2 regions of the Alcaligenes parafaecalis genome follow, and region 2 is predicted to be linked to the other one. Evidence: riboswitches for the same ligand, from Rfam matches in the RefSeq annotation. Region 2 holds a riboswitch; the other holds the start of a gene.
The links. A riboswitch is a leader RNA that binds a small molecule or an ion and turns the genes downstream of it on or off. The one in region 2 is predicted to bind thiamine pyrophosphate.

Region 1 (10,987 bases), 250 kb from region 2:
CAAGGTCTCCAGCCCCTGCCAGCTCTCGGTGAAGCTGACCTGCATGGAGGGGGCGACCAGGGCATGGGTGACTTGCAGAATACGTTGCTGATCGGGGTCGGCCCGACGCCAGGCTGGGGGCAAGTCTGTGGCATCGACAATCTCTGAGGCCAGCAGGAAACGGGCTATCAAATCCAGGGCGATGTCGGGTGTATCGGGGTCGCCATGAAAGCCGCACTCCAGAAGCAGGGAACAAGCCTCATGGGCCTTCGGGTCCGCAAAGCGGCCGTAATCGCGCATGCGTACGCCATCTTTATGGCCGGTATCCACAATCACATGCTCGGGGGCTCCCAGAGTTCGGGCCAGTTCGATATTGCGTGGCAAAGGACCGGTCAGCAACAAGGGGGCGCTGGGTTCATGCATGGAGTGCAGGTCCAGGAGCCAGTCGGCCTGCTCCAGCCACGGCAAAATAGCCTGGGCGCGGACTTGTTCCCGTGTTTGCTGTAGGGACAGTTTCTGATCACTCCAGACACGGTTCATGTCCTCGTCCACATAGCGGCTGGCATCGTGCTGCGCAGGATCAAAACGGTCAAAAGCGTCCAGATTGCAAAAGGCCAGAATCAACTTGCCTCGACGTGGCTGTAATTGACTGGCTAGCAGGGTTTTCAAGGCCCAGGCGCCGCACAGCTCATTGCCGTGTATCAAGGCGCTGATCATGACATTGCGGCCAGGTTTGCCAGAGTCCAGACACCAAACGCCAGGAACGCCGGTATTGCCCTGACGCTCTTGGGAAATGTCAGGGAAAGAAAGGGAGAATTGCATGGTGATGACTCCATCGCCCCAGCCACAGGCCGGGGCGCATGTACTTTATTCGGCTTGCAGTTTGGCCAGTTCGACCAGACGGGCGTATTTCTCGACCTCTTTAGCCTGAAACTCCGCTGCGTTCATGCCGGGGGCGTACAGCGTTGCGCCATTGGATTGCATTTTCTCTTGCAAGGTGGGGGACTCCAGACTGCTGTCCAATGCTTGACGCAAGGTCGTGGCGACGGATTCTGGCAGCCCTTTGGGAGCATACAAACCAAACCAGACGTTGATATCGACTTTTTCAAAGCCGGGAGTGTCTGCTAGCGGTGGAATTTCCGGGGCAGCGGGGGAGGCATGGGTTTCGGTAATGCCCAAAGGCACAATCGCACCGGCTCGGGCTTGTGACAGGCCCGAGGACAGGACCAGGTAGGCGGTGTCCAACTGTCCGCTCATCAAGTCCGATACCAGTGGTGGTACACCCCGGTAGGGCACGTGCATGGCGGTAGTGCCGGTAGAGGCATTCACCATTTCACCGGCCAAGTGCAGGGTGGTGCCTACGCCGGAGGAACCAAAACTAAAGGCCTCAGGTTTGGCGGCCCGCAGTTTCTCGGCATAGTCTGCGGCGGAGCGAATACCGGATTCTTTGGAGGCTGCCAGCAGCAAGGGCTGGGAGGCAATCATGCCAATGGGTGTGAAGTCCTTTTGCCCGTCGTACCGCACGGCCTTATTGATCATGCCCGCGATGATCATCTCGTTGGTGGAACCCAGCAATAAGGTGTAGCCGTCTGCTGCCGCACGCTGTACGCGTTGGGCGCCGATGGTGCCGCCAGCACCGCCTGCATTTTCAACCACAACGCTTTGCCCTAAACGGCTGCTGAGTTGTTCAGCCAGCAGACGGGCGGTTAAATCAACGCTGCCGCCAGCGGGGTAACCCACGACCAGGGTCAGGTTGCGTGAAGGATAGGTGTCTGCATGGCTGATCGTGGCCTGCAGCAGGCTACAGGTGCCTAGAACCGCCAGAACCAGTCCGCGCTTGGGTATGGAAAAAGACATGATGTGCTCCCCGTTCGATGGATAGGTCTTCAGCAAGCGGCCAGTGCGGGCGCTTCGGACCTGTTTATCCTTAGTTATGAAAGGGTATTGTGTCTGCTGTGGTGAATCGTGATGTGCCGTTACAGCACATCTTCGTGCTGTTTGTGGTTTTGATTGTTTAGCGACTGTGCTGAGTGAAGGCCCAGACGGATTCAGCCAGATCGGAGAGCTGGGCGCGGGAGCGATACAGGCGCACCTCAAAGGCAATCTCATCGCCTTTACCGCCCAATTGCACTAACGTGCCGCGACGGCATTCATTGGCAATCATGGATAGTGGCAACCAGGCCACGCCCATCCCTTTCAGCACCGAACCCATTGCGGTATCCAGAGAATCACAGCGCACCGTACTGACCAAGGGATAAGGGAAGTGATGCAGCTTGTCGCCCAGGATGCGAGCCATGGCCAGGCCACCTGAATAAGAAATCAAGGGAACGCTGCGACCGCCATCGGCATTCAATTCATACAAGGGAGTGCCGTTCTTGCGCCGCTGACAGGTGGGCACCAGCTTGTCGGTGGCGATCGTCATATAGGTCACTTGCTCGGCCAATAATTCGATGGACAAAGCCGGGTGTTCATAGCAGCACAGAAAGTCTGTTTTACCTTGAGCCAGCAGCTTGGCCATATCAGCCATCATGCCAGTGCTGATATCGATGGGGACATGCGCAGACAAAGGTGCCTGGCTGCCTTTTTGAAGACGGCTGACCCAGTCTGTGACCAAGGTGCGAGCCAGGCTGCGGCCTGTAGCGATACGCAAAGAGCCTTGCCCGGCCTGATCCGAGGCTTGTAGTTGCCGCCGCACGCGATTCAGTTGCTCCAGCACCTGGTTTGCTGTGTTGTAGAACACCTGACCTTCCGGTGTCAGGCTGATGGGCAAGCTGCTGCGCTCCACCAATGGCGTTCCGACCCAGGCTTCCAGAGCGCGTATGCGACGTCCAAAGGCCGGGTGCGTGACATGACGCTGTTCTGCCGCCCGTACAAAGCTGCCAGCGCGTGCCAGCGTAACGAAGTCTTCAAGCAGTTTGAGCTGGGACATGGGCGGGCCTTTTTATCGTGCTGGACTCAGGATCAAGGCCAGCCAGTAATTGTTATAAGACGGCTGTAAAAACGCCCCAAAACCGGGCCAGATGACCGGGTGTTGGGGCGCTTAAGACCAGGACTGCTCAGGCGCAAGCAAAGTGCTTAGAGCATGGCCAGACCGTTGGATTTTTCAACCAGATCGCGAATACGAACGGCATCGCCAATACGCGAATAACGACCGGAGGAATTCAGCAGCACAATCGCCACTTCCCGGTCTTCGATCTTGGTCAGCATCACCAGACATTCACCGGCTTCATTGATGAAACCGGTTTTGGATACCTGAATATCCCAGTTCGCGTTCTTCACCAAACGGTTGGTGTTGTTAAAGACCAATTGGCGACCGCGCACCGGTTGTACGGAGTATTGATCGTTGGTGGTGTATTGCTGAATGCGGGCGTGTTGGCTGGTGGCTGTCAGCAGTTTGACCAGATCGCGCGGGCTGGCCACGTTATCGCTGGACAAACCGGTGGGCTCCACGAAACGGGTATTGCGCATACCCAAAGCACGCGCCTTGTCGTTCATGGCACGTACAAAAGCGGGCAGGCCACCGGGATAGTTGCGACCCAGTGCATGGGCGGCACGGTTTTCCGAGGACATCAGGGCCAGATGCATCATGTCGGCTCGGCTCAGTTTGGAGCCGACGCTAAGACGCGAGCTGGAATGTTTGACGCGGTCCACATCTTCGTCGATGATCTCCAGCACTTCGTCCATAGGCAAGCCGGACTCAGCCACGACCAGGGCCGTCATCAGCTTGGAAATAGAGGCAATGGGGCGTACGGCGTCACTGTTCTTCTGGTACAGCACGGTGGACGATTCCAGATCTTGCACAAAGGCAATTTCCGAACGTAGCGCGGCGTGCTGGATCAGGGCGTCGTGTTTCAGGGCGTTCAGGGCGCGACGGCTATCGTTCTCGCTGTAGCTGATGGGCTGCAGGTTTTTCTCGAAAACCAGATGCGGAACGTTATAGCTGATGGCGGCTGTTGCTTCGTCCAGCGTGGACGGTTCAGCTAAAGCCAAGGTTTGCGCCAGGGACGAAATCGAAAAAGGCGCTAAAAATAAAACACATAGCGCACGGTGCATGAATTTATTTGTTCTGGTCTGAGGCATTTTTCAGTTCCCGGAGGGCGAGAAACAGAAGGGCGAATAGAATTTATGCGCTTATGCTACCAGAAAAAATCCTCTTTATATTAGTATCTTACGGCTCAAAGTTAAAAAAAATTTAAGATATCTGCGCGGTATCATTAAGAAACTTATTTTTATCTGTATAAAAACACAGTTTATGTATTTATTGAAATTCCGAAATAATAAAAAACCTGTTTTTATAAACAGTTTTTTAAATTCCTTATTCATTTTTATGTCTGTGGGAAGTGTGCCTGCAATGGGACACAGTGCGTCCTTGGCATGGGATGGGGAGCAGCTTAGCGATGCCATCACCACTGGTTCTCCACGCACTCAGCAAAGCTTTATGCCACCAGAGGCGATACGGGCGCAGGCCAGCACTATTGGCAAGGTCGAAATCAGCTACGACCATAACGGGCGGGCCGTTCTGAAAAGCCGCCTTTGCTTGCAGGGTGGCTCCTGCGTAGACATGAATGGTTCAGTGCTCAGTACCCGCGCTTTTGTAGGACAGGATGCGCGTCATGGCTTTGTGCTGGAGCATGAAGTTTGGAGCTGGGCCGGGAGCACCGAGGCAGTGCGTGTGCGAGCCTCCATACGGGTGAATTACCAGCGCTAGTCGAATACGATTTTCCAATAAGCGATTTAATTTCGCTTGTCGTTGATCCACCTCAAGTTCTAGGCCTAAAGAAACCCGTCTAACTGCCGATATGTAGTCCTGATGCCCTTCGGGCCCATAACCAGGACTTGTGCATGAATCCCTCTACTCTGATCGGCATCGTAGCCAGTGTGCTGCTGTTTGCCGTGATCTTGTTTTTTACGGCAGAAAATCCTGCCTTGTTTGTGGACCTGCCCAGTCTGGCGGTGGTGCTGGTGGGCACCTTGGCGGCAACCTTTATCAGCTACCCCTTAAGCGAAGTGGTTCGTATCTTTGGCTTGATCGGTACTGTCTTGCGCAACGAGCGTCTGTACACCCAGCAGGATATGGATGAGCTGATCAACATCTCCCGACTGTGGATGATGGGCGATATCCGGGCGGTTGAAGATGCGCTGGAAAAAGTGGCTAATCCTTTTCTGAAAACTGGCGTTCAACTGGTCATTGACCGGGCTCCGCAAGAAGATATTGAAGATCTCTTGCAATGGCGTATCAGCCGCTTACGGGCCCGTGAACATGCCGAAGCTCAGCTATTTCGTTTGATGGCCAGTTTTGCACCGGCCTTTGGCATGGTCGGCACCCTGATCGGCTTGGTCAACTTGATGTTCTTGTTGGGCGATGGCGATATTACGTCTATTGGTCAACAAATGGCCCTGGCCCTGATGACGACTTTCTACGGTGTGCTGTTGTCCAATCTGGTGTTCAAGCCGGTGGCGGTCAAGCTGGAGCGTCGTACGGAACAGCGCGTGGTCTTGATGAATATGATCATGCAAGGGGTGTCCATGATGAGCCAGCGCCGAGGCCCGGCCTTGATGCGCGAGACGCTCAATTCTTTCATGGCTCAGTACCAGGACGAGATCAACGACCGGGGTGGCCGTGATGACGATGCGGACCCGGCTCCGGAACGAGGTTGATCCCATGGGCAATATGGAACAGGACCTGACCTTGGGGGAACTGGCTGATCGCCAGAAATCCCTGCAAAAGGAACTGGAGCAGGCTCGGGGCGCCAAGATCGAGCAGCAACTGGCCAGCAACCTGGGAAACCGACGCCGCAGCCGACCCTGGAATGATCCAGGCCTGGCTGTGCCAGAGGAGGAAGAGGCTTGGCTGACCACCTATCTGGACATGATGACCTTGTTGCTGGTCCTGATGATTGTGATGTTGTCCTTTGCAGGCAAGCGAGCCCAAACAGCAGCACAAGGGCAGGGACAGGGCGCGGCCGCTGTGGTGGCGCAAGCCGGTAAAGAGGGGGGCGGATTGTTGCCCGCAGGCGCGGGTTTGTTTCCGGACTCAGGCTTGGGTGAGGGCCAAGGGAAAGGCAGTCATGGTCTGGATCTGGACGGTTTGGGCGACAGCATCGATGTGGTCATGAACGATCAATCCGTGAGCTTTCGCATTAACAGCGAACTTCTGTTTACGTCTGGCGGCGCGGATCTGGGCCTGGAAGGTTTGACGGTATTGCGTCAATTGGCGGCTGTGCTGCAAAAGTCCCAACATCCGGTGGTGATTGAAGGGCATACGGACTCGGTGCCGATTCGCAGCTATCGCTATCCCTCGAACTGGGAGCTGTCAGGCGCACGAGCAGGCAGCGTGGTGCGTTATATGGAAGCCAATGGTGTAGGCAGCTCGCGGTTGAGTGCTGTAGGTTATGCCGATACCCGGCCTTTGGGAGACAATGAAACCTCGCAAGGGCGGGCAAGTAATCGACGGGTGGAGATTATTGTGCAGATCCCGCAAACACAGGCGGAACCTTCAGTAGAGACACCTTAAAAACAAAACCCCGGTTTGCGACATGCAAACCGGGGTTTTTGTTTTGGCCTTGATTCAGCGGCGTGGGGTTTAATCCAGCACGCGGGTCGAGGAGGCCAGGGTGCCCAAATCAAACTTGGGCAGATGACGGCGCAAAGGCATGATCAAAACGCTGATGATTACTGGCACAATGGCCGCCAGCAAGAACGACTCCAGCAAGTAATCCATCGGCCCATTTGGGCGAGGAAATACTGCCAGACCGGCAACCAGACCACCGATTGTGCTGATCGTGGCGGTAAAGCCATCGTAGCGGCGGCTGTATAGACCAAAGAAAACCGGGAAGGCGGCTGCCGAGCATAGCAAGTCGGCCAGCAGGAACAAGTACAGCACGCTGAAACCCTGCGCCGAGGCATAGAGTACGGGGATGGAGCAAATCCAGATCAGGGAGCGGGACAGGCTCATCATTTGGGCTGTATTGCGATGCGGCATGATGCGGCCCAGGTCCACGGCTATCAGGCTGGAGACGGCGCTGATGGCGGTGTCTGCACTGCTCATGACCAGCGACAGGCCCAGTGGAATCAGCAGCACCAGGAACCAGACGGGCACATGCGGCAAGATCACATTGAACAAGGCCACGGAGCTGTCACCGGGTGAGCCCAAACCGACAAAGGCCAGACCAAATAAACCCATCAGGAAGATGAAGGGGGCAACAAACAAGCCTCCCAGCAAAAAGCCTCGACGCATGGATTTGGTGTCTTTGGCGGCATAAATACGCTGCCAGTTGCCTTGGTGGAACAGGCCGGTCAGCAGGATGGCTACAAAGAAGGTGAGCCCAGCTTTGATACCGACGGGATCGCTCAGCTCAATCAGGCGCGGAGCTTCCAGTTTCACGCTGTCAAACAACTGTACCGGGCCACCAACGGCTTGCCAGCCAAACATCACGATCAGGAACAACATGGGCAGGATCACGAACATCTGTACCTTGTCGGTAAAGATGGAGGCCCGCAGCCCGCCGTAGGAGGTATAGATCAGGGTAGCCAACAGCACAATGCTGGCGGTGACCCAGAGAGGAATAGGGGCAATCAAGGTGATCATCTTGGACATGGCAGTGATTTCAGCCGTCATGGAGATGAACATGTAAAACAGCATGATGACCAGGGTCAGCGCATACATGGGACGGCCGTAGCGGGCGATCACAAATTCGCTCAAGCTGTGGCCGCGTGGCAGCAATTCACGCATGCGCTTGCCCAGCGGAATCATGGCCAGACGAGGCGACATGGAACCAATGGCATAGCCAATGACAGCGCTTAAACCGCCCCAGGTGGCCGCCTGGGCTGGCGAGAACAGAATCCATGCGCCCAACGAGGAAGCCAATAAAGTCAGAATGGTGGCGACGGAGCTTTGACTATTGCGGGCCACTACAAAGTCTTCAAGTGAGTTTTTATAGTGGCGGGCGTACAGCACGCCGGCCAAGGAAAAAGCGGCAGAAAAAACGATCAGCCACAGAAGGGTGGCGGTTTGGTCCAGCATGAGATCTCCCCAAAAGCCTGCTGAACAGGCACAAACCGGCCCAGTTGGCAGGGAGCCAAGACAGGGCGCAGAAAAATGGAGGGATTGAAATGGGGCTGTGAGCTTGTGAATGCGCCACACAGAGACGTGCGGGCAGGCTGCCAGGCCGCGTTTCCTTTCCCTTCGCCGGCATGATCCGGATCAGGTTCTAAGGGTTACCGCAGCAATTGCGGAGTCTCAGCCCGTTAAGGACTCCCCCAGGAACAGGCTAGAAGAGTAGGAGAGCTTCCTTCAAATGTCAATAATACGGTTTGCTGCAATTTATGCTATGGTCTGGCTGCGGCACGGGGTGTCCTTCATGCAAGGGCTGAGATAAAACCCGTCGAACCTGATCCAGCTCATACTGGCGAAGGGATGTCCGAAACCATAGCCCTGCGTCCGAACTGGGCCGACATCCTCGCCGAATTTTTGCAAGGAATGTCATGTCTGTGGAACACGTCTCGGAACTCTCCCAACAATTGGTCCTGGTCACCGGCGGCGCACGCGGCCTGGGGGCTTGCCTGGTGCGCGCCTTTGCACGTCAAGGCGCCAAAGTTGTCATCAATTACCTGAAAAGTGAAGCAGCCGCCCAGGCGCTGGCGGACGAGTTCCCGCAGCAATGTCTGGCCGTACAAGCGGATGTGACGGATGCGGCTTCGGTGCAGGCTTTGTTTGCCAAGGCCCAGACGCATTTCGGCCAGCCTGTCACCACAGTCGTCAATAACGCTTTGCCTGAATTTTCTTTCAACGGCGATGCCCGTCCCCATGCTGATACTCTGACATGGGCACAGTTGAATCAGCAGTTGGAAGGCATTGTGGGTGGCGCCTTGAACACCACGCAAGCCGCCTTGCCCGGCATGAAGCAGGCCGGTTTTGGCCGCATCATCAATATCGGCACCAATCTGTTCCAGAACCCCGTTGTGCCGTATCACGACTACACCGCGGCCAAAGCCGCCTTGTTGTCCATGACACGCACCCTGTCGCACGATCTGGGGCCAGATCAGATCACCGTGAATATGATTTCCGGCGGTTTGTTGCGCACTACTGATGCCTCCTCGGCCACACCGGAAGCGGTCTTTGATTTGATCGCCGCCAGCACACCGCTGCGTCGTGTGACCACGCCAGAAGAATTTGCGGATGCGGCTCTGTTTTTCGCAGGCCCGTGGGCACGTGCAGTGACAGGTCAGAACTTGGTAGTTGACGGTGGATTGGTGAAAAACGGATGAGGCAGTTGCACTTCAATTTGTTCATTATGGGCTGCGGGCATCACAAAGCAGCATGGCGTCATCCCGATTCGCAGGTAGAGCGTTTAGGCGATGTACGGTTTTACGAAGAACTGGCCCAGATAGCGGAACGTGGCAAGCTGGATGCCATTTTCTTTGCGGATGGCCAGGCCAGCGATAATGTTTCGGACGGCCCGCGCTGGTTTCTGGAACCCTTGACCATGATGGCCGCGCTGGCGCGAGCCACCGAGCGTATCGGCCTGATCAGCACTGTCTCCAGTACCTTCTATACCCCCTTTGTGGCAGCGCGCATGTTGTGTTCGCTGGATCATGTGTCCAAGGGACGGATGGGCTGGAATGTGGTGACCTCCATGTTTGATGCCGAGGCGCGTAATCACGGTTACGAAGCCATGCCCGATCACGCCTGGCGTTATGCGCGGGCGGAAGAGTTTGTTGATACCGCACTGCAACTGTTCGACTCCTGGAGCGATAGCGCTTTGGTGATGGACAGACAGGGCGACTACGCCAAGGTTGATCAGGTTCGCCAGATCCTGCACAAAGGTGATCACTTCCTGGTGGATGGCCCCTTGACCTTGCCGCGTTCGCCTCAAGGTCAGCCCGTGCTGTTCCAGGCTGGTGCGTCTGAACAAGGCCGGGATCTGGCCGCCCGTAAAGCCGAGGCAATTTACGCCGTGGCTTACGACTTGCCCTCTGCCCAGTCCTATTACCGCGATATCAAACGACGTGTACGTGAAACTGGCCGCGGCGTGGATGTGCCTGTGATGCCCGGTTTGGTGACCTATGTCGGCTCTACCATGGAAGAAGCACGTCGCAAACAGCGCGAGCTGGACGAGCTCTTGCCCGCCGACACGTCCTTGCGTCAACTGGGCATGTTTGTCGGTCAGGACTGCATGAACTGGGAGCTGGATGCGCCTGTGCCGCCACTGCCACCGTTGGAAAGCTTCAAAGGCCCCAAAGGACGTTACGCCACCATGCTGCGTATCGTCGAAATGGAAAAGCCGACGGTGCGTCAACTTCTGGGTCGCATTGCGGCTGGTGGTGGACATTGCACGATGGTCGGGACGCCAGAATCCATTGCCGACCAGATCGAGCAATGGTGGCGCAATGAAGGGGCGGATGGCTTTAATTTGATGCCGCCTTCCTTGCCCAACGGCATCAGTGATTTTGTCGAGCAAGTGATTCCTGTTCTACAAAAACGCGGCCTGTTCCGCCATGAGTACGAGCACGCAACCCTGCGTGGCCATCTGGGCCTGGACCGTCCTGTAGCCTGATACACAGGTGGGGGAAAAGCGAGCTTTTCTATAGACAGATTTGCCCGCTTTTTCCCTAGGGTGAAGGGACTACTAAGTTCCGGAAGTTTGCTATCCTTAATGCTTTAATTGTCGCCTGCTTAACGAGCAGCGAGCTGTATAGGGATCGCACTATGAAAACCGCTGTTGTCACCGGGGCTTCCTCAGGGTTTGGGGCTGCACTTGCCCGTAAATTGGTATCTGAAGGTCATACCGTGCTGGGTCTGGCCCGTCGTCAGGACAAGCTGGATGCATTGGCTGCAGAGCTGGGTGAACGCTTTGTACCGGTCAGCGTGGATCTGACGGATCGTGCGCGTGCCGAAGCGGTGTTGGCTGATCTGACGGCTCGTTTCCCCAATATCGATGTGCTGATCAATAACGCCGGTCTGGCTCTGGGTGTGGACAAGGCGCAAGACGCCAAGATGGATCAGTGG
Region 2 (10,987 bases):
GCAAGATGCCTGGCAACGAGCCAAAGTGGATCAATGGCTGGACTGGCAGGCGTCCGAGCTGAACCCGACCTGGACTTATGCGTTTTGGAGTTTGGTTCGTCAATCGCCCAAGCATCAGGATGCGGCACAGGTTCAGGCCTCCTTGGCAGCCTGGACGCAGGTAATGTCCGTTCTGGACAAGCACTTGGCGCAGACCCCCGCTTATGCAGCCGGATCAGAGTTCAGCCTGGCCGATATTATTCTGGGCCTGTCCATCCACCGCTGGTTGAATACGCCGTTTGATCGCCCGGTACTCCAGGCGACTGAAGACTACTACCAGCGCCTGGCCTCACGGCCTGCTTTTGTAAAGCAATGCGCCGGTTTTCCCTAGACGCTGCTTTGCCTTGCCTGACCAAAGCCGCCTGCCATGTTCGCGGCTTTTTTTATGCGTGACTGAACATTGGGACGCTTAACGCCCTACTGACAAAAACGGCACCGGCAAACCATCCAAATCCAAATTCACTTAAAGTTTGGCGCCAGATAACTGGTAAGCCCCTCATCAGTCAGCCACCGGTTTTGTAATATACTTTTCCGCATGCGCGCCCTGGGTCCCCGTTTCGTTTTACGCGAAATCCGAGTTTGGCAACTTCTATTTTGCCTGGCTCTGCTGGCCTACGTCTGTCGCGCCATCGTACCGGCGGGCTATATGCCTACCCGCTCTGCACAAGACAATGGTTTTGCCATTACCTTCTGTACTGCGGGCAATTCAGCCAATACGCTCTGGATTGATCTGATCGGCCAGGATGGTCAAGCGGATTCCAATACCCATCACACGCAGCAGGACTGCCCCTTTGGCATCGCGGCTTCTCCCGCTTTATTGCCAACGCTGGATGCACCTGTTCTGATCAGCCTGATTACGTATCGACCGGTTTTACTGGTCGAAAGCAATCAAACCCGGCCACCGCTACCCGCACAAGGCCCACCTTTAGGGTCACGCGCCCCACCCTTATCCCTCGCTTGATATATCCCCGTCCTTTGACGGTCTTTCTTTTTCTATCTAGCCGAGGTTTTTCATGTCGATTTCTTCTACGTCTTCCCGTGCCATTCTGGGCATGGCTGCTGTGCTGTTCGCGTCTTCCGCTGTTGCTCACGTTTCCCTGCAAACCAAGCAAGCGTCAGTAGGCAGCAGCTACAAGGCTGTTCTATCCGTGCCGCATGGCTGCAAAGGCTCTGCCACGACCAAAATCCGCGTCCGTGTTCCCGAAGGGGTGGTCGGTGTGAAACCACAACCCAAAGCAGGCTGGACACTGGAAACCGTCAAAGGTGACTACAAACAGGCTTACACCCGTTGGGGCGCCAAGGTCAGCTCTGGCGTTCAGGAAGTCGTCTGGGCTGGCGGCCCCTTGCAGGACGAACACTACGACGAGTTCGTGTTCATCAGCTACCTGGCCGATGAACTCAAGCCCAATAGCACGCTCTACTTCCCGGTCGTTCAGGAATGTGAGCAAGGCGTAGAACGCTGGATTGATCAGGCAGCTCCTGGCACCAAGGAAGCAGCCGACCACTCCGACGCCCCCGCTCCTGCCCTGCAACTGCTGCCCAAGCCCTAATACACCGGCGGCTGATGCGCATAAGTTCTGTGCATCAGCCTGAAGGAGATCCTATGCATACGCAGATCCTGCGTGGGCGAGCGGCTTACCACTCGCTAGCGATGTTGCTTGCGGTCCTGCTTTTACTGACCTGGGCTCCCATACTTCATGCCCACGCCTCTTTAGTTGCCAGCAGCCCTGATAGTGGCGCCATCTTGTCCCAGCACCCCAGAACCGTTTCACTCAGTTTTAATGAATCGGTCTCACCCTTATTGATGAAGCTGATTCGTCCCGACGGCTCTACCGAATCCCTGGAAGAACCCCGGATGCAAAACAATGGGCTGGAGCTGGCATTACCCCCCTTGGAAGATCAAGGCACCTATGGACTCAGTTGGCGGGTCATTTCTGCGGACGGCCATCCCGTAGGCGGGACGCTCACGTTTTCTGTCGGTGTGCCTAGTAGTGCAAACCAACTTGATAGCAACGGCAACGACCCTGTCAGAAATAGCTTGATTTGGCTGTCCCGTCTCTTGGGCTATCTGGGTTTGTTCACCGGCATAGCGTGGGCTCTCTACCGGGCACAGATAAGCACTTCAACGGACTCCGCTGTGCGACCCGGTCGCCTTTCCCCCATCATGCTGGCCTTGGGTGCCATCGCCTTACTGCTGAACCTTGGTTTGGTCGGTGTTGATGCCTTGGACTTGCCACTTTCTGCCTTGTTAAGCGGTACTGCCTGGAAAACAGCCGCTTCAACCTCGATGGGCTTGGCAGTCCTGCTGGGATGGACAGCCTTGGCCTGTGCGGCCCTGTCCTGGACGCTCCCCCATCCCAAGAAGCAAAAATGGCTGGCTGTTTTAGCCCTGATTCTGTTGGGCGGCTCCCTGGCTGCCAGTGGTCATGCCAGCACGGCAGAACCCGCCTGGCTATCCCGGCCCAGTGTCTGGCTGCACGTTGTGGCCGTGACGCTCTGGATAGGCTCTTTCTTGCCCTTGGCCTATACGCTGAAGCAGGGTCAAGAGTCCCGGCTCCTGGCCATGTTCTCCCGCTGGATTCCCGCTGTTTTACTGATCTTGACCCTGAGTGGTGCTGCGCTGATCTATGTGCAATTCGATCAGCTCTCATCTCTATGGGAAAGCGCCTATGGGCAGGTACTGGGAATCAAGCTGATACTGGTCGCCCTTCTGCTGGGATTGGGGGCCTATAACCGCTACCGTTTGACTCAAGCCGTCTTGCAGCAGGATAGCCATGCACGGCAAGCAATGCGGCGGGTGATTCGCCTGGAGTATTTGCTGGTCGTGCTGATTCTGGCTGTCGTTGCCTTGTGGCGTTTTACCCCGCCCCCCCGCGCCCTGGCTCAGCTTGCCGCCCCCAGCATTTCTACTCATGTCCATACCGATGCAGGGATGGCGGACCTGATCTATCTCCCGGCCAGCGCACAACACCCCGCCAGCCTGACCGTGGCTTTATACGAAGCTGATTTCAGCCCTTTGAAGGCTCAGGAAGTCGAGGTAATTTTCAGCAATCCACAAGCCGGAGTGGAGTCGATTAGCTTCCCTGCCCAGCCCACTTTGCAGAATCAATGGGAGGTCTCCACGATTGAGCTGCCCCATCTGGCCAGTTGGAACATTCGCATTCAAGTGCTGATTTCAGACTTTGAACGCATACACCTGGATACCACGCTGGATCTGCAAGCCCAATAAGTGAAATGCACCAGAACTAGCCCTTGATCACCCTTAACAAGCGATCCAGGGCCTGCTCATACAAAGGTGGTGTCAACTCATCAGGAGTCATGGATACAGCCAGCGCGCTGCCATGAGCATGGTCTACCAATATGTCCAGCCACAACTCAGGCTCTCCCACACTGTCAGCCAAGAGAGTCTGCAAGCGCTGGGTAATCTTGGCCGTTACCCCGGCAAAGGCCTGCTGATCGCTAAAAATAGCCAAGGTCAGGTGGGGATGACGGCCAACCGCCTGGTGATAGCGCAACAAAATGGCGCGTAGTTCTGCCTTGCTGGTTTCGGCCTCTTCCAGCCCATCCAGAACCTGTGCATACACCCGACCGGATAGCAGGCGCAGCAAACCCGCCCGGTCGGGCACATGGTTGTACAGGCTCATGGGGGTCACACCGAGGCGGAATGCCAGGGCGCGCATGCTCAAGCCTTGCTCACCGCCTTCGTCCAGCAGTTCCAGACCCGCTTGCAGAATATGGTCCAGCGTCAGGCCGGTTCCCCCAGCCGGACGGCCTCGTCCACGGCTCATGACTTGAGCTGATAGCGCGATTGCACCAGCCCCGAGGGGAAGCTCTGGCTGGAAACCAGGCTCCAATCCATGTCTTGCTTCACGCCACCAAACAGTCGGCGTCCTTCACCGATCAGCACAGGCATGGTGGACAAGATCATGTCCTGCACCAAACCGGCACGCAAAAAGGACTGGATGACTTGGCCACCATCTACATAAATACGCTGCCGCTTTTCAGCCGCAAACTGTTCCATGACTTGCTCGGGGGTTTGCTGGGAGAAACGGACTTTGCCCTGCAAATGTTCAGGAACAGGCGTGTCCGCCAATTGTTTGGACATGACCACCACGGGCAGCTCGTACGGCCAGGCGTCAAACGTCAGGACTTTTTCGTAGGTCCCACGCCCCATCACAACCGCGTCTTTATCCGCAATAAAAGCCATATAGCCGTGGTCTTCCGCAGGATCGCTGCGCTCCAGCAACCAGGAAATATCCCCGTCCGGTTTGGCGATGAATCCGTCCAGGCTGGTGCCGATGAAAACGTGTGCGGTGCTCTTTACTGTGCTCATCATTTTTCCTTTATATATACGCCGTATATTTTATAGAAAAATAAGTCAATGAACACTAAAACCTGCACCGGGCAGGTTTTTTATCTCAAACCGTCCGCTTTCATCCACACGTAAAAAAGGCCGCATCAGCGGCCTGGGGAGATAGATACAGGGTGCAAAGCCACTACCGCAGACCTGCACCATCCTGATTGAATCAAGGCATCAGCAATCGCTGAGCTTCAAGCCGGGCTTCGCCCTCGTCCACGACAAAAGCAAAACGTAGCCCTAACACCCGCCCCAAGGTTTGCTGTGCCAAGCGAGCCGCTGCCGGAATCGCCCGCCCTTTGCTGATCAGAACCATACCAGCGCATAAGTCCTTCAAACGCTGCTTATTCTGTTTGAAGAACAAAGCCCGTTGCTTGCGTTCCTCATGGCTTTCTGCCTGGGCCTGATCCTCACCACCCAGACGTTCCGTCAACAAGACAAAGCGCTGCCCCCGGTTCAACAAGGCCTCCAACTGAGCCTGGGTTTGTTGTGGCGTTTGCGTCTGGTCGTGCTCTCTTAAAAACACCAATGGAAACTGGCTGTCATCCACTTGCATGACTTCTCCTTGCGATCAATAAAGACAGCCCACGTCAAAGCGACGAGCGCCTGAACGGGGTGCGCCCCCAAAGGCATGCATCAAACCGCTAGGCACATACAGCCAGGCAATATCGCGCAACAAGTACGGTCGGACGGTTGCGCCCTCATGTTTCATCACAGCCGGGACTCCACAAAATCACGCAATTGTGGATCTCGAATCTGCAAGGCATCAAACAAGCCCAGTGCTTTCAGGGCAGGTAAAGCAGTCAGAATATCGTTCAACGCCTGCTGACGTTGTGCGTCACCAAGCTCTGCTTGGCGCAACACGGCGGCATTATGCAAAAACGCGCCAACCGTTCCTTTGCGGATAGTCGTGCCGCCAATGTGAACTTCATTGGCATGGTCGGGAAGAATGTCTTGTGCTTGCATCAGTCGCTCCTTATGGATCAAGGCTTTCAGTGTAAGCAGAAAGGTTTTGGCGGCTGTACACTATGTCGGTCAATGAATAACAAAATTACGCCATGCCTGAACGCAAGATTGGTCTGCATGATTTTCTGAATTTCCCCCAGGATCCCATTCTGTTTGCGGTGATGGGGAATCACGACTCGGAGCTGTCTTCCCGACCGCATCAACATGCACGCGGACAACTGTTCGGGTCTCTGCGTGGCCTGCTGTCCGTAGGCGTGGAAGATGCTGTCTGGGTAGTCCCCGCCATCCATGCGGTCTGGCTGCCACCGCATGTGCTGCACTCAGGCCAGTCACACGGCCCCTTTCACGGCTGGAGCGTCTATGTGGATGAAGCTGCCTGTTCCGACCTGCCCCAACAAGCCTGCACCCTGCGTACCTCAGGCCTGCTGCGCGAATCCGTCTTGCGAGCCTGCTCCTGGGATTTGGTCCCGGCCACCCCTTTACCTGACGTACAAGCGCATATTGCCGCCGTTATTCTGGATGAAATCCGCAATTTGCCGATTGAGCCATTTGGCCTGCCCCTGCCACAAGATCCTCGGCTACAGCGCATTGCCCGTGCCCTGATTGCCGACCCCAGCAACAATCAGGGGATGGAACATTGGGCGGACTGGGCCGCTGTCAGCCTGCGTACCCTGAGCCGTCGCTTTGTGACAGAAACCGGCTTTACCTTCACCGCCTGGCGACAACGCGCCCGTCTGATGCGGTCCCTGGAAATGCTGGCAGCCGGTATTCCGGTGGCCACCATTGCCTACGATCTGGGTTACTCCAGCCCCAGCGCCTTTATCAGCCTGTTCCGCCGCAGCTTTGGGCAAACCCCTGCCATTTACCGCAACCAGCTTTAAATCTGGTGAACGGGTGCTGGAAGATATTGGCTTGGGCGAACGCAATTCCTGACGGAGGAGTTGTAGACCGAACACAGGTATACTCGCCCAGATCGTTTTTAAGGAAACGATGTTCCAATCCGAGGGGAGCCTGGTGAGCAGGCTGAGAAACTGCCTGGCCAGATTGCACCGCAGTGACCCGTTGAACCTGATCCGGGTCATGCCGGCGAAGGGACGGGTACTGACCTGCTCGCCGCTTGCTGCCGTATGGCTATCCTTGACTAGGAGTTGCTATCTTGTCGTCTGACCACTCCCCCTTCCCTGTCGACGCTATTGCGGCCACCCTGGCCTCCCCTGAACAGGCAGGCCGCGCATGATTCCCAATGTTTTGAGTATTGCAGGCACCGATCCCACCAGCGGCGCCGGTATTCAGGCTGATCTGAAAGCCATGTATGCCTTGGGTGCCTACGGCATGAGTGTCATTACCGCCGTGGTCGCGCAAAACACGCAGGGGGTTCGGCGTTTTGTCGCGCTGGAACCGAACTTTGTGGCCGAGCAGCTAGACGCGGTTTTTGATGATGTGCGAGTGGATGCCATCAAGATCGGCATGATTGCCAATGTCGGCATTGCCGAAGCTCTTGCAGATCGCCTGCAACGCCGAGGACTGGACTGCCCGATTGTTCTGGACCCGGTGATGGTCGCCAAAAGTGGCGATCGATTGCTGAGCCCCCAAGCCGTGTCTGTCCTGCGCGACAAGCTGCTGCCCCTGTGTACCGTGTTGACCCCCAACTTGCCCGAAGCAGGTGATCTGCTGCAAAAACCGGAACCTGCTTCCTTGGCAGACATGCACGCCTATCTACACGAGCTGTGCTTGCTGGGACCCAAATGGGTATTGCTCAAAGGCGGCCATCTGGATGGGCCGGACAGTGTGGATTTACTCCAGGGCCAGGGCCAGAGCCAGCGCCATGTCTTTCAGACACCCCGCATTCCTACTTGTAATACACATGGCACGGGCTGCTCCTTGTCCTCTGCGATTGCCGCCCTGCTACCGGGCAGAAACGTGCCCGAAGCGGTAGGTCTGGCCAAAAAATACCTGAATGGTGCCATCGCAGCGGCTGACCAGTTACAGGTCGGTTTAGGCCAAGGTCCCATTCATCATTTCCATGCACTGTGGGAGCAGAATGCAAGCTTGGCCGTGAAATAAAGGCGGTTCAGATACACCGACAAAGACCCATTCTGGGGGCCTGTTCAGCGTCAAGGTTCAGCAAGTTGGCAATGTCGTAAATGAGAATAATTGCTATTATTCATTCCTGTCTCTGTCCTGCGCCGCTGTCTGCCCCTTATGTTTGCTCTTGCCGCTTTGTCTTTCTCGACCGTCTTCTGCTGTGCAAACGTCTGTTTGCCAGTGGACGACACACCTGTGCTGACTCACTCATGAGCACACGTGATGAACTGCTGGAGCAGGCCTATTTGAAGCTGCGCCTGCCCTTATTCCGTTTCCTGAAACGCAAGCTGGGCAATGAAGCTGATGCAGAGGATGTCACGCAGGAATCCTTTGCACGCTGGTCGGCGTCCAGCAACACGCAGGCCCCGGACAATACCAAGGCGTATCTGACGCAGATTGCCATTAATATCGTGCGCGAAACGGGCAATAAGCAAAGCCGCAGCCCGGCCATGATATCGCTGGACGATGAAACGCAAGACAATGAAGCCCCCAGCCAATACAGCGCCAGCAATCCCGAACAACGTACCGAACACTTGCAATGTTTGAGCCGTATCGAGCAAGCCTTGCAAGAACTGCCGGAGCTACAACGCGAGGCGTTTTCGCTGCACCGTTTCGACCACCTGACTTACGAACAAATTGCCCTGAAATTGAAGATTTCCCGCGCCCTGGTCAGCCGATATATCTCCAGAACCGTGGCCTATTGCCGTCTGCGGATGGACTACTCGGCCGAACACGCCCTGTCCATGCTCTCTTCCAAGGAAACAGACGATGAGTCATGATCCATCAGTCGCCCTGTTTTACGAAGCGGCCTCGGACTGGTTGACGCGTCAGCAAGACAGCGAGCACTGGACCGCGCAAGACAAGATCGCTTTTGAGCATTGGTTGCAGCAGGACCCACGCCATCAACAGGCCTATGAAGCCATCAGCCAGACCTGGACGATGTTCGATCAGGTGAAGCGGCCTGCCCCTCCGGTCAGTAAGGCCTCTAGCAAGACCACCGCTGTACACGCTCCCCGTCCCAAAACAACGTGGCGTGATCGCTTGGGCCTGCATTGGCGACCCGTAGTGGGTGGTGCCTTGAGCTTCTGTGCCACCCTGGGAATTGCCACTTGGTATTGGTATCAGCACAGCCCGCAATACACCCAGCATGTGGAAACGGCACAGGCAGAACAACGCGACATTACCTTGCCCGATGGCAGTGTGGTCAGCCTGAATCAGAACAGCACGCTGGAAGTGGAATACAGCCCCCATGAGCGCAGTCTGGAGCTGCTGCAAGGCGAGGCTTTCTTCAAGGTCGCCCCGCAAGGCGATCACCGCTTTGTGGTCAAAAGTGCAAACACGCAAGTACGCGTGATTGGTACGGCCTTCAATGTGCGTCTGGCTCCGTCGCGGGTCTATGTCAGCGTGCGTGAAGGAGTGGTCAGCGTGAACAGCACGGGCGATAGAGAAAACCACAGCACAACCCTGAAAGCCGGGGATGCCTTGCGCATCAGCACCGACACCGGACTGCAAAAGCCCAGCCCCAGCACACCGGATCGCGCGGGCGCCTGGCAAAGCGGGCAATTGATTTTCAAGCGCACCCCCTTGCATGAAGTCATTGATGAACTGCAAGGCTATATGACGCAACCTATTGAACTGGTAGGCACACAAATCCGCTCTTACCCGGTTTCCGGCTTTGCCAACACCCAGCACCCGGCCGACTTTCTGGATGCCTTGGCTCAACTCCTGCCGGTTCAGGTAGAGAATCTGGGGGCCCAGGGCTATCGGATTTCCGCCAAGTAGATACAAATATTTACAATCTAAACCACTCTTTTTGTAGCCTACTTCGTCCGCGCTTCATCTTTATAGATATGGCCTGCTTTTTCCAGGCTATCAGCCCTTTTGCACTCGCTGCCTGTCCAATGCGTCGGCGGCCTGTGTCAGGGGCTGTTCATCCTCTATTGAGCTGACGATTTCCATGGCTTTGAACTCAACTCTTTCATCCTGTACGACGCGCTAGAGCATTGCCCTCTTGCGAAGTGACGGCCTGTGCCTCCCCTGCCGCTACTAGCGCTCTACAAAACAGGAATGCGTGCCCGCCCTGCGGTGGACCGCTATATCGTTGATTTTGATAGTTGAGACCTTCATGAAGTCATTTCGCCAATGGTGTCTGGCCTTGAGCGCCTGCCGCCTTGCGTCCGTCAGCCAGACCCGCTTTACCCTGAAACCCGGCCTGCTCACTACCTTGCTGGCAACCTCCCTCAGTGTGTTGGCGGTCGCTAGCCCAGCCCGAGCTCAGGAAGCCGTCCAGTCCTTCAATATTCCGGCGCAATCGCTGTCGGCGGCACTGCAACATTTTTCGCGTCAGTCTGGCAGCCAACTGCTGTTTTCCGACACCTTGGTGGAAGGCAAAACCTCCCGCACCGTATCCGGCAGCTATACCCCCCATGCGGCACTGGAACAGATTCTGGCAGGCTCGAACATCCAGATTCTGGCCTCGGGTAACAAGGTTTTTACGCTGCGTGATGCCACCACCACGAGTGCGGATCTGACGACCTTAAGCGCCGTTACGGTTCTTAGCTCCCGCTCCGATGCCCCCGCCGCCTATGCCGGTGGTCAGATCGCCTCGGGCAGCCGCGTCGGTTTGCTGGGCAATAAGGACGTGATGGATACGCCCTTCAGCACCACCAGCTTTACCTCTGAATACATTGAAAACCAGCAAGCGACCTCGGTGGCCGAAGTACTGCGCCACGATCCGTCGGTACGCAGCGTGTTCCCGCAAGGCGGCTTGGGTGAACACACCTATGTGCGCGGCTTCTGGACCCAAAGCCATGAGCTGGCCTGGAACGGTTTGTTCGGTCTGGTGCCCCATAACCGAACCTCTACCGAACTGCTGGAACGTGTCGAAGTACTGAAAGGGCCTGGCGCCCTGCTCAGTGGCATGTCCTTGAGCGGCTCGGTCGGGGGTGTCGTCAACCTGGTGCCTAAGCGAGCGACCTCGGAGCCGATCACTCGCTTCACCACGACCCTGAAGTCTCACAACAATCTGGGCGGACACATCGACTTTGGGCGTCGCTTTGGCGAGGACAATCAATTCGGCATACGTGTGAACGGCGTCAAGGCCGATGGCAATCTGGATGTACACGGCCAACGCGAAAACCGTAGCTTGGGTGCTATTGCGCTGGACTATCAGGGCGACCGCTTGCGCGCCTCGCTGGATATGTATGACATCAATGAAAAGCAGCGCGGGGGTGCCCCTTTTCTGACCAGTTTTGCACCCGGCGAATTCCCTACCCCGCCTAACCCCAAAACAAATACCCTGCCCAACGCCTATAGCAACTCCGCCAGCAAAGCCATTATTGGCTCGGCCGAGTTTGATATTACGGACAACTGGACCGCCTTTGTCATGGGCGGCACCAAGCGCCAAAAAGGTTCAGGCTATCTGAACAATGCCTTTGGTCAACGCGCCAAAGAAAACGGGGACTACACCGCCCTGGGCATGAATATCAAAAACTACTTTGATGTGAATGCGCTGGAAATGGGTACACGAGGCGAATTCTC

Region 1: it holds a riboswitch for thiamine pyrophosphate, as region 2 does, so the genes downstream of both, OSH09_RS03405 (sodium:solute symporter family protein) here and thiD (bifunctional hydroxymethylpyrimidine kinase/phosphomethylpyrimidine kinase) in region 2, are expected to answer to the same signal.

The regions. Positions count from the first base shown of each region.
Region 1 covers NZ_JAPKNA010000001.1:721,420-732,406, forward strand. The annotation lists gene OSH09_RS03370 (M14 family metallopeptidase) at 1-801, opposite strand, end outside; gene OSH09_RS03375 (Bug family tripartite tricarboxylate transporter substrate binding protein) at 847-1,836, opposite strand; gene OSH09_RS03380 (LysR family transcriptional regulator) at 1,994-2,908, opposite strand; gene pbpG (D-alanyl-D-alanine endopeptidase) at 3,055-3,969, opposite strand; gene OSH09_RS03390 (flagellar protein FlhE) at 4,331-4,687, shown strand; gene OSH09_RS03395 (motility protein A) at 4,822-5,637, shown strand; gene OSH09_RS03400 (OmpA/MotB family protein) at 5,642-6,493, shown strand; gene OSH09_RS03405 (sodium:solute symporter family protein) at 6,563-8,002, opposite strand; TPP riboswitch at 8,142-8,250, opposite strand; TPP riboswitch at 8,317-8,413, shown strand; gene OSH09_RS03410 (3-oxoacyl-ACP reductase) at 8,464-9,246, shown strand; gene OSH09_RS03415 (LLM class flavin-dependent oxidoreductase) at 9,243-10,535, shown strand; gene OSH09_RS03420 (SDR family NAD(P)-dependent oxidoreductase) at 10,688-10,987, shown strand, end outside.
Region 2 covers NZ_JAPKNA010000001.1:473,951-484,937, reverse strand. The annotation lists gene OSH09_RS02255 (glutathione S-transferase family protein) at 1-370, shown strand, start outside; gene OSH09_RS02250 (DUF2946 family protein) at 575-1,000, shown strand; gene OSH09_RS02245 (YcnI family copper-binding membrane protein) at 1,053-1,589, shown strand; gene OSH09_RS02240 (copper resistance CopC/CopD family protein) at 1,643-3,268, shown strand; gene OSH09_RS02235 (TetR/AcrR family transcriptional regulator) at 3,285-3,827, opposite strand; gene OSH09_RS02230 (dihydrofolate reductase family protein) at 3,824-4,372, opposite strand; gene OSH09_RS02225 (hypothetical protein) at 4,566-4,952, opposite strand; gene OSH09_RS02220 (hypothetical protein) at 4,968-5,111, opposite strand; gene OSH09_RS02215 (hypothetical protein) at 5,108-5,362, opposite strand; gene OSH09_RS02210 (AraC family transcriptional regulator) at 5,455-6,243, shown strand; TPP riboswitch at 6,356-6,474, shown strand; gene thiD (bifunctional hydroxymethylpyrimidine kinase/phosphomethylpyrimidine kinase) at 6,596-7,426, shown strand; gene OSH09_RS02200 (RNA polymerase sigma factor) at 7,657-8,226, shown strand; gene OSH09_RS02195 (FecR family protein) at 8,216-9,229, shown strand; gene OSH09_RS02190 (TonB-dependent receptor) at 9,573-10,987, shown strand, end outside.